2 regions of the Bradyrhizobium brasilense genome follow, and region 2 is predicted to be linked to the other one. Evidence: predicted binding sites of a transcription regulator. Region 2 holds the regulator's gene; the other holds the start of a gene.

Region 1 (5,564 bases), 980 kb from region 2:
TGGCGCACGATGGCGCGGCCCATCGCGACGCGCTGGCGCTGGCCGCCGGAAAGCTGGCGCGGCTTGCGCTCCAGCATCGGCGAGAGCTCGAGGACGCGCGCGGCTTCCTCGACGCGGGTCTTGATCTCGGCCTCGGCCATGCCGCGGTTGCGCAGGCCGTAGGCCATGTTGTTGTAGACGCTCATATGCGGATAGAGCGCGTAGTTCTGGAACACCATCGCGATGTCGCGATCAGCAGGCTCGACCTGGTTGACGACGCGGCCGCCGATGTCGATCTCGCCGCCGGTGATGGTCTCGAGCCCCGCGACCATGCGGAGCAGCGTGGACTTGCCGCAGCCGGATGGGCCGACCAGCACGCAGAACTGGCCGTCGCCGACGTCGACATCGACGCCCTTGATGGCCTCGAAGCCGCCGGGATAGGTCTTGCGGACGCTGCGCAGTGTGACGTTAGCCATTACTTTTCCGTCTCCACCAATCCGCGCACGAACAGTTTCTGCATCACGACGACGACGAACACCGGCGGCAGCATCGCGAGCAACGCGGTCGCCATCACGATCGGCCATTCGGTCAGCGCATCGGTCGTCGTGATCATCTTGCGGATGCCGACCTGGATGGTCTGCATGTCGTCGCGCGTCGTGATTAACAACGGCCAGAGGTACTGATTCCAGCCGAGGATGAAGAGGATCACGAACAGCGCGGCCATGTTGGTGCGCGACAGCGGCAGCAGCGTATCCCAGAAGAAGCGGAACGGGCCTGCGCCGTCGATGCGGGAAGCCTCCAGCAATTCATCCGGCACGGTCATGAAGAACTGGCGGAACAGCAGCGTCGCGGTCGCTGACGCAATCAGCGGCAGCGACAGGCCGGCATAGCTGTCGAGCAGATGCAGATCGGCGACGATCTTGTAGGTCGGATAGATGCGTACCTCGACCGGCAGCATCAAGGTGATGAAGATGATCCAGAAGATCGCCATCCGGAACGGAAACCGGAAATACACGATCGCGTAGGCCGAGATGATCGAGATCGCGATTTTGCCGACCGCGATCAAGAGCGCCATGACCAGCGAGTTCAGCATCATGTTCAGCACCGGCTCGCGGGTCGAGCCGCTCGTGCCGACAAACAGCGTCTGGTAGTAGGTCTGGAGGAAATGGCCGCCGGGCAGCAGCGACATCTGGCCGTTGGCGATGACGGCGTTGTCCTGGGTCGAGGCGACCAGCGCGAGATAGACCGGGAAGGCGACGATCGCGATCCCGATCCACAGGATGGCGTGAGCCAGGTAGCGCTGGAAGCCTTCCTCCTCGACCATCAGTAGGTCACCTTGCGTTCGACGAAGCGGAACTGGATCGCCGTCAGCATGACGACGATGACCATCAGGATGACCGACTGCGCCGCCGACGAGCCGAGATTGCCGCCGAGCAGGCCGTCCGTATAGACCTTGTAGACCAGCGTCTCGGTCGCCTTGCCGGGACCGCCGCGGGTCATGGTGTCGATGATGCCGAAAGTGTCGAAGAAGGCGTAGACGATGTTGATGACCAAGAGGAAGAAGATGGTCGGCGACAACAGCGGGAAGATCACGGTCCAGAACCGCCGCATCGGCCGGGCGCCGTCGATCGCGGCGGCCTCGATCACGCTCTTCGGGATGCTCTGCAGCCCGGCGAGGAAGAACAGGAAATTGTAGGAGATCTGCTTCCAGGCCGCGGCGAGGATGATCAGGGCTGCCGCCTGGTTGCCGTCGAGCAGCGGATTCCAGTCGATGCCCATGGCGCGCAGATAGCGCGACAGCACGCCGAGCGAGGGGTGCAGCATGAACACCCAGAGCACGCCGACCACCGGCGGGGCCACCGCATAGGGCCAGATCAGCAGCGTGCGATACAGCGTCGAGCCGCGCAGTGGCCTGTCAGCCATGACAGCGAGCAGCAGCGCGAAGGACAGCGATGAGACCGCGATCGCGAACGAGAACACGAAGGTTCGGACGATCGCCTCGAAATAGGCCGGCTCCTTGAACAGCTCGAGATAGTTCTCGAACCAGACGAAGCTGGTGGAGAGACCGAAAGCGTCCTGCAGCAGGAAGGACTGGATCACCGCCTGCACGGCCGGCCAGTAGAAAAAGATCAGGACGATCGCGAGTTGCGGGGCAACCAGCGCGTAAGGCAATAGCTTTGACTGGAAAATCGCTTGCTTTTGCATGGGCTCGGAAGAAGGGCAGGCCGCGGATGCGGCCCGCCGGTTGATCGCCCTAAAGCGCGATGAGATGAGGTTGGATCGTCATCGCGCTTTAGCTTGTCATCTGGGCATGGTGGAAAACCGCTTCGCGCTTTTCCGGATCGTGCCCGAAGGCATCATGTCAGCGGACGGCGGTCTTTTCAAACTGCCGCAGCATCTGGTTGCCGCGCTCGACGGCGGCGTCCAGCGCCTGCTTGGCGGTCTTCTTGCCGGCCAGCGCCTGCTCGATCTCCTCCGACCACATGTCGCGCAGCTGCACCATGTTGCCGAGGCGCAGACCGCGGGAATTCGCGGTCGGCTCCTTGTTGGTGAGCTCGAGCAGCGGGGTCTCGAGATAGGGCTGGTCCTTGTAGAAGCCTTCTTCCTTGGCCTTGGCATAGGCGGCCTTGGTGATCGGCAGATAGCCCGAGGCCTTGTGGATCCAGACCTGGCGGTCGGTGTCCGAGAGGAAGGTCAGGAACTTGGCCACGCCCTTGTATTCCTCGGCCGACTTGCCGCCCATCACCCAGAGCGAGGCGCCGCCGATGATCGAGTTCTGCGGCGCGCCCTTGGCGTCGGGATAATACGGCATCGGTGCTGCGGTGAAGTTGAACTTGGCCTGCGCCTTGACGTTGCCGAAGAACGCCGAAGAGGTCAGGTAGATCGGGCATTCGCCCGAGGTGAAGCGGCCTTCGCCGGTGTTGGTGCGGCCGGCATAGTCGTAGGTCTTGTCCTTCTGCAGCTCGACGAGGTTCTCGAGATGCTTGACCTGCAGCGGGCCGTTGAATTCGAGCACGGTGTCGAAGCCGTCGAGGCCGTTGGCCTTGCTGGCGAGCGGCACATTGTGCCAGGCCGAGAGCTGTTCGAGATTGACCCAGGTGACCCACGAGCCGGAGAAGCCGCAGGTGTTATAGCCGGCTGCCTTCAGCTTCTTGGCGTCGTCGAACACTTGCGGCCAGGTCTTCGGAATCTCCGCGATGTTGGCCTTCTTCAGCGCATCGAGATTGATCCACATCACCGTCGACGACGAGTTGAAGGGGAACGACAGCATCTCGCCCTTGGAGGTCGAGTAGTAGCCGGTGATCGCGGGCAGATAGACGCCCGGATCGAACTTCTCGCCGGCGTCGGCCATCAGCTTGTAGACCGGCTTGACGGCGCCGGTGGCGGCCATCATCGTCGCGGTGCCGACCTCGAACACCTGCATGATATGCGGCGCGTTGCCGGCGCGGAACGCGGCGATGCCGGCGTTCATGGTGTCGGCATAGCCGCCCTTGTAGGTCGGGATCACCTTGTAGTCGGATTGCGAGGCGTTGAAGTCGTTGGCCAGCTTGACGATGACGTCGTTGTTGGCGCCGGTCATCGCGTGCCACCACTGGATCTCGGTCACCGCGAACGCGGGCGACGCGAATGCGAGCGCGGCAGCGGCTGCCGCGGCAGCGCCTAGTCGTCGAAAGAACATCAAAACCCCTCCCAATTGGAACATCATCTTTCGTTGCGCGCGTTATCAGCGCCGGATGACGTTCAAATGACCGTATAAACGAAAGTCATGGTAGGGGGGAAGCCGAAGCGAAGGGAAGCGGTAAAAAAGGCGAAGACCGCAGCCGCATCCGTGCGGTGCAACGCCGGCCGCGACGTTGCACCGCAGTGTTGATGCGTCGGCCGGTTCGAGACGGGCCGACGCTCCAGCTTTGTCCTGACGCGAACCGGTGCCCATCCCGCATCACGTGCGGGACGGGCTCGAAAACGTCTTTAGCGCTTGCGCTGGGGACCGCAGACCACGCCTTTTTCAACCAGGCCGTTGATCTCGTCCTTCGAGTAGCCGAACTCGCCAAGCACTTCCGCGGCGTGCTGGCTGAACTTCGGCGGCGTACGGCGCAGGTTCGGCTTGGTGCGTTCGAGGCGGATCGGCGAGGCGACGCCCTTGTACCAATCCTTCTCGATGACGTCGCCGCGATGAATGGTGTGCGGGTTGGTCAGCGCCTGGTCGATCTTCTGCACCGGGCCGGCCGGCAGGCCGGCGGCGAGCAGCCGATTGCACAGCGGCTCGGCCTCGTGCTGGCTGAACACCGCGGCCAGTTCGACGCGCAGCGCATCGCGGTTGGCGATGCGGTCCTTGTTGCGGGCAAAGCGCGGGTCGGTGCCGAGTTCGGGCTTGCCAATCTCCTTGGCGAGCTTGCGGAAGGTTCCGTCATTGCCGACGCCGATGAAGATGTTGTCGGTCTTGGTCGGGAAGATCGCGTAAGGAACGAGGTTGGGATGCTCGTTGCCGGTGAGCGACGGCGGCTTGCCATGCATGAAGTAGTTCGCGGTGTGCGGATGCATGATCGCGAGCCCGGTCTCGTACAGCGTCGTCTCGATGAACTGGCCGAGCCCTGAGCGCTGCCGCTCCGACAGCGCCATCAGGATGCCGATCGTGGCGTAGAGCCCGGTGGTGATGTCGACCAGCGGCACGCCGATCCGCATCGGACCGCTCTCCGGCGAGCCGGTCGCCGCGATCATGCCGGTCATCGCCTGGATGATCGCGTCATAGCCGGGATTGCCGCCGCGCGGGCCGTCGGCGCCGAAGCCGGAGATCCGGCAATGCACGAGGCGCGGAAATTTCGCGCGCAGCACGTCGTTGCCGATGCCCCATTTGTCGAGCGTGCCCGGCTTGAAATTCTCGATCAGCACGTCGGCGGTCTCGAGCATCTTCATCAGCACCGCGCGTCCGCCCTCGGAAGCGAGGTCGAGGCCGATCGAGCGCTTGTTGCGGTTGATGCCGACGAAATAGGCCGCGTCCTCGTCATGGAACGGAGGACCCCAGTCGCGCACCTCGTCGCCGGCGGGCGGCTCGACCTTGATCACGTCGGCGCCGTGGTCGGCGAGAATCTGGGTGCAATACGGACCGCCGAGCACGCGCGTCAGATCGATCACGCGCAGGCCGCTCATCGCGCCCGTAGCCGCTGGGGTATTCATGGAAACAACCTTCGCTCAGTTGGGATCAGATAACGAGGGTCCCAGAGCTAACGGTCTTCAGCCGGGGCAGCAATGCTTCCGTCGGCGCAGGCCCATGCAGCAGGCGGCGCATGCGTTCGCCAAGCGAACCAGCCGCTGAAAGAGCAATGGTCCGCCACGTGTCGCGGCGGACCATTGCGTGATGTGGAACTAGACGACGCTCAGCTTGACGTCGACATTGCCGCGGGTCGCGTTGGAATAGGGGCACACCTGGTGGGCCTTCTCGACCAGCGCTTCGGCATCGTTGCGCGCAAGGCCGGGCAGCGACACCGCGAGCTCGACGGCGAGGCCGAAGCCGCCTTCCGAGCGCGGGCCGATGCCGACCGTCGAGGTCACCGAGGCGTCGGCGGGAACCTTGGGGCCGCCCTGCG
Region 2 (5,564 bases):
TTGTCCAGATTGGCTCGCAGCGCCGCTCCAATGATTGGCCGGCGCTACGCGAAGGGAAGAATGCGATGACTGTATTGACCTGGTCCGACGATCGCGTCGAGCAGCTGAAGAAGCTCTGGGAGTCCGGCCTGTCGGCCAGCCAGATCGCGGCGGAACTTGGCAATGTGACGCGAAACGCCGTGATCGGCAAAGTGCATCGGCTCGGCCTCTCCGGCCGCGCCAAGGCACCCTCCACGGCCGCGCCGCGTCAGCGCAAGGCCCGCCCGGCCCAGCACATGATGCGGGTGACGCGTCCGGTTTCGCGGGGCAACACCGCGCTGGCGCACGCCTTCGAGGTCGAGATGGAGCCCGATCCGATCTCCTACGACAATGTGGTGCCGATGAGCCAGCGGCTGTCGCTGCTCGAGCTCAACGAGGCCACCTGTCACTGGCCGGTCGGCGATCCCTCGAGCCCGGAATTCTTCTTCTGCGGCGGAAAGGCGCTCGCCGGCCTGCCCTATTGCGCGCATCACTCGCGCGTCGCCTACCAGCCCGCCGCCGATCGCCGCCGGCCGTCGGCGAAACCGCAGATCAAGTGAGCACTCGGGAAAACGACGGAAGACCTCAAAAACAAATCCCCGCGAAAGCGGGGATTTTTTTGTGTGATGCGTAGCCCATTACATCACCGGCGTCGTCCCGGCGAAAGCCGGGACCCATAACCACTAATGCGTGTTGTTAGAAAGCCGTCTGGCCGCGTGCCGATTGCGCTGGCCGCGGCGTATGGGTCCCGGCTTTCGCCGGGACGACGCCGTGTTGCGGTTTATGAATGCCGCATGGCCGTTACGGCTGCGGCTCGGCCTTGGCAAAGCGGTCGTCGAGCGCGTAGCCGGCGCCGCGCACGGTGCGGATCGGATCCTGCTCGCGGCCCGGATTGAGCAGCTTGCGCAGGCGGCCGATATGCACGTCGACGGTACGCTCATCGATGTAGATGTCGCGGCCCCAGACGCTGTCGAGCAGTTGCTCGCGGCTGAACACGCGGCCGGGATGCTCGAGGAAGAATTCGAGCAGGCGATACTCGGTCGGCCCGAGATCGATCGGACGGCCCGAGCGCGCCACGCGGCGCTTCTCGCGGTCGAGCTCGATGTCGCCGTAGGTCAGCACGGTCGCAAGCCGCTCCGGGCTGGCGCGGCGCAACAGGCCCTTCACCCGCGCCAGCAGCTCCGGCACCGAGAACGGCTTGACGATGTAATCGTCCGCGCCGGTGGCAAGCCCGCGCACGCGCTCGCTTTCCTCGCCGCGCGCGGTCAGCATGATGATCGGAAGCTGCTTGGTCTCGGGCCGCGCCCGCAGGCGGCGGCACAGTTCGATGCCGGACAGGCCCGGCAGCATCCAGTCCAGCACCACGAGGTCGGGAACGCGCTCCTTCAGCCTTGTATCCGCATCGTCGCCGCGCCCCACCGTCTCGACATCGTAGCCTTCCGCATCGAGATTGTAGCGCAACAGCGTCGTCAGCGCTTCCTCGTCTTCGACTACCAGAATGCGTGCGCTCATCGGTTTAAGTTCTTTCTCTGTGGTGATCCGTTGCCCAGACGCAAACCGAAACGCTTACTTCCTTGAGCATAGTCCCCGCGGAAACGATTTGTCGCGAGGATCATCCAGTTTCGCTCTTGCCGGTTCCGTGCTTGCCGATCATGCCTCAGTTGCCCGGCACCGTGGTGGCAAAAGTGGTCATGTCGCCCTTCGGGCGCTTGTCGGTGATCTGCTGGCCCTCGATCATGTAGAACACGGTCTCGGCGATATTGGTGGCGTGATCGCCGATCCGCTCGATGTTCTTGGCGCAGAACATCAGATGGATGCAGAACGAGATGTTGCGCGGATCTTCCATCATGTAGGTGAGCAGTTCGCGGAACAGCGAGGTGCAGATCGCATCGACCTCCTCGTCGCCCTTCCAGACGTTCATCGCCGCCGGCAGGTCGTGCGCGGCATAGGCGTCGAGCACCGACTTGACCTGCGACAGCACGAGGTCGGTCATGTGCTCGAGGCCGCGGATCAGCTTCAGCGGCTGGAAATCGCTCTCCAGCGCCGCGACGCGCTTGCCCATGTTCTTGGCGAGGTCGCCGATCCGCTCGAGATCGGTGGCGACGCGCATCGCGCTGACGATCTCACGCAGGTCGATCGCCATTGGCTGGCGGCGCGCGATCGTCAGCACCGCGCGCTCTTCGATGTTGCGCTGCAGATTGTCGATCTCGATGTCGGCGGCGACCACGCGCTTGCCGAGCGCGACGTCGCGACGGATCAGCGCGTCGACCGACTCGGTAATCATCCGTTCGACCAGGCCGCCCATCTCGGCGACCAGGCGGGTCAACTCCTGCAGGTCGCTGTCGAATGCCTTGGCGGTATGTTCAGAAGCCATCGCTTGTCTCCCTCAACCATGATCCCGGGGATCATGGTTTCGTGTCCTGAATTTTAGCATGACCTGATCGGAAACCGGTTTCCACTTTTCCGGATCATGCGCCGGTCAACCGAACCGGCCGGTGATGTAGTCCTGGGTGCGCCGATCGCTCGGTGAGGTGAAGATCTTGTTGGTGTCGTCGAACTCGATCAGCTCGCCGAGATACATGAAGGCGGTCTTGTCGGAGACGCGCGCCGCCTGCTGCATGTTGTGGGTGACGATCGCGATCGTGTAGTCCTCGGAGAGCTCCTGGATCAGTTCCTCGACCTTGGCGGTCGAGATCGGGTCGAGCGCCGAGCACGGCTCGTCGAACAGGATCACCTCGGGGCGCACCGCCACGGTGCGCGCGATGCACAGGCGCTGCTGCTGGCCGCCGGAGAGCGACAGGCCGGAGGCGTTCAGCTTGTCCTTGACCTCGTTCCACAGCGCGCCGCCGCGCAGCGCCTTCTCGACCCGGTCGTCCATCTCGGACTTCGAGATCTTCTCGTAGAGGCGGATGCCGAAGGCGATGTTCTCGTAGATCGTCATCGGGAACGGCGTCGGCTTCTGGAACACCATGCCGACCCGCGCGCGCAGCAAGTTGAGGTCGAGCTTGGGGTCGAGAATGTTGGTCTGGTCCAGCATCAGCTGGCCGACCGCGCGTTGGCCCGGATACAGGTCGTACATCCGGTTGAAGATGCGCAGCAGGGTCGACTTGCCGCAGCCGGACGGGCCGATGAACGCCGTGACGCGGTTGGTGCCGAGCGTCAGGTTGATGTTCTTCAGCGCGTGGTGCTCGCCGTAATAGAAGTTGAGATTGCGCACCGTGACTTTCGGCGGCGCTTCCGGCAGCGGAACCTGCGGAATGTGGCCTGCGGCAGTCGTGGAGACGGAAAGCTCGGTCATTTTGCGGCCCTTTCGGCACCAAGGATACGCGCGCCGATATTCAACGCGAGCACGGTGAATGTGATGAGCAGCGCACCGCTCCACGCCAGCTCTTTCCAGTAGGCGTAGGGGCTCTGCACGAAGTTATTGATGGTCACCGGCAGGTTGGCCATCGTCTTGGTCAGATCCAGGCTGAAGAACTGGTTCGACAGCGCGGTGAACAGCAGCGGCGCGGTCTCGCCGGCGACGCGGGCGGTCGCCAGCAGCACACCGGTGATCAGACCCGATCGCGCAGCACGATAAGCGATCCGCTTGATCACCAGCGAACGCGGCAGGCCGAGCGCGGAGGCGGCCTCGCGCAGCGGATTGGGCACCAAGAGCAGCATGTCCTCGGTGGTGCGCAGCACGACCGGGATCACGATCACCGCGAGCGCAAGGCTGCCTGCGATCGCAGAGAAGCCGCGCATCGGCACCACCACCGCACCATAGATGAACAGGCCGATGATGATCGAGGGCGCGCTGAGCAGGATGTCGTTGATGAAGCGGATCACCGAGGTCAGCTTGTCGTGCTTGCCGTATTCGGCGAGGTAGGTGCCGGCGAACAGGCCAAGCGGCGCGCCGATGCCGACGCCGATCACGGTCATGATGACCGAGCCGACGATGGCGTTGAGCAGCCCGCCTTCGGTCGAGCCGGGCGGCGGCGTGTTCTGGGTGAACAGCTGCACGCTGAGGCCGGCAAGGCCGTTATAGAGCAGCGTGATCAGGATCAGCGCCAGCCAGGTGACGCCGAACAGCGCCGCACCGACACAGAGTGCGCGGATGACGATGTCGCTGCGGCGGCGGGATTTGTAGATCGGGTTCATGGCGTTACTTCCCCGCCTTCTTTTCAAGCCGCATCAGCATCAGCCGCGCGCCGGCGAGCACGAAGAAGGTCAGCACGAACAACAGCAGGCCGAGCAGGATCAGGCCGGACTGGTGCAGGCCGTCGCTCTCGGCGAATTCGCTGGCGATCGCCGCCGAGATCGTGGTGCCCGGCGCGAAGATCGACGACGAGATCCGGAACGAGTTGCCGATGATGAAGGTCACCGCCATGGTCTCGCCGAGGGCGCGGCCGAGCGCCAGCATGATGCCGCCGATCACGCCGACGCGGGTGTAGGGGATCACGACGCTGCGAACGACTTCCCAGGTGGTGCAGCCCATGCCGTAGGCGGCCTCTTTCAGCACCGGCGGCACGGTCTTGAACACGTCGACCGAGATCGCGGTGATGAAGGGCAGCACCATGATCGCAAGGATCAGCGCGGCGTTGAACAGGCTGAGATAGGACGGCGGGCCGGCGAACACCGCGCCCAACACCGGGACGCCCTCGAAGATCCGGATCATCAAAGGCTGGAAGGTGTTGGCCAGGAACGGGCCGAGCACGAAGAAGCCCCACATGCCGTAGATGATCGACGGGATGCCGGCGAGCAGCTCGATCGCGATGCCGATCGGGCGGCGCAGCACTTGCGGGCAGAGCTCGGTGAGGAACACGGCGATGCCGATGCCGACCGGAATGGCGATCAGCATCGCGATGACCGAGGTGATCAGCGTGCCGTAGATCGGGCCGAGCGCGCCGAGCACCGGCGGATCGGCCGAGGGCGCCCAGCGCTGCGTCCACAGGAAGGCGAAGCCGTATTCCTTCATCGCCGGCCAGGCGCCGACGATCAGCGACAGGATGATGCCGCCGAGGATCAACAGAACCGAAATCGCCGAGATGCGGGTGATCCAATAGAAGGTGAGGTCACCGAGCTTGAAGGCGCTGAGGGCCTTGGCGCGATCGTAAGGTCCCGCGGCTTCCATCACATCGCTCTGAACAGCCATGTCTGCCACGCCAATCCCCTCTTTAGTATGCAAAAGCCACGCAAACCGCTACGCCCCGAAGCGATCTTCACTGACGCATTTGGCCGGGCGTCGTCGTTCCAGCCACGCCCCTTGAGGCGCGAACCCCGGCCTCGATCCCGCGCTTGTTGCCGCGGTAATGGAGACCGGGTCTTGGTCGCTCGACCTGTGCCGCGATCGAGTCGGCACAGGTCCTGTCGCAGCGTCGGACTTAGCTCTTGATGTCCGACGACCAGGTCTTCTCGATCAGCTTGACGACCGAGTCCGGCATCGGGATGTAGTCGAGCTCTTCGGCCGCCTTGTCACCCTTCTCGAAGGCGTACTTGAAGAACTTGAGCGCTTCCTGCGAGGCCGCCTTGTCGGTCGAGTCCTTGTGCATCAGGATGAAGGTCGC

What was found. The regulator PhoB, encoded in region 2, activates phosphate uptake and scavenging genes when phosphate is short. The targets are predictions, from matches to a motif close to TGTCATNNANCTGTCAT.
Region 1: the regulator PhoB is predicted to act here: its motif matches at 3,714-3,730, upstream of ugpB (sn-glycerol-3-phosphate ABC transporter substrate-binding protein UgpB).

Annotation. Positions count from the first base shown of each region.
Region 1 is NZ_CP121669.1:116,451-122,014, reverse strand. It holds gene QA635_RS00530 (sn-glycerol-3-phosphate import ATP-binding protein UgpC) at 1-455, opposite strand, end outside; gene ugpE (sn-glycerol-3-phosphate ABC transporter permease UgpE) at 455-1,303, opposite strand; gene ugpA (sn-glycerol-3-phosphate ABC transporter permease UgpA) at 1,303-2,184, opposite strand; gene ugpB (sn-glycerol-3-phosphate ABC transporter substrate-binding protein UgpB) at 2,342-3,658, opposite strand; gene QA635_RS00510 (CaiB/BaiF CoA transferase family protein) at 3,949-5,154, opposite strand; gene QA635_RS00505 (organic hydroperoxide resistance protein) at 5,344-5,564, opposite strand, start outside.
Region 2 is NZ_CP121669.1:1,092,308-1,097,871, reverse strand. It holds gene QA635_RS04940 (GcrA family cell cycle regulator) at 66-578, shown strand; gene phoB (phosphate regulon transcriptional regulator PhoB) at 820-1,530, opposite strand; gene phoU (phosphate signaling complex protein PhoU) at 1,676-2,392, opposite strand; gene pstB (phosphate ABC transporter ATP-binding protein PstB) at 2,498-3,316, opposite strand; gene pstA (phosphate ABC transporter permease PstA) at 3,313-4,158, opposite strand; gene pstC (phosphate ABC transporter permease subunit PstC) at 4,163-5,152, opposite strand; gene pstS (phosphate ABC transporter substrate-binding protein PstS) at 5,382-5,564, opposite strand, start outside.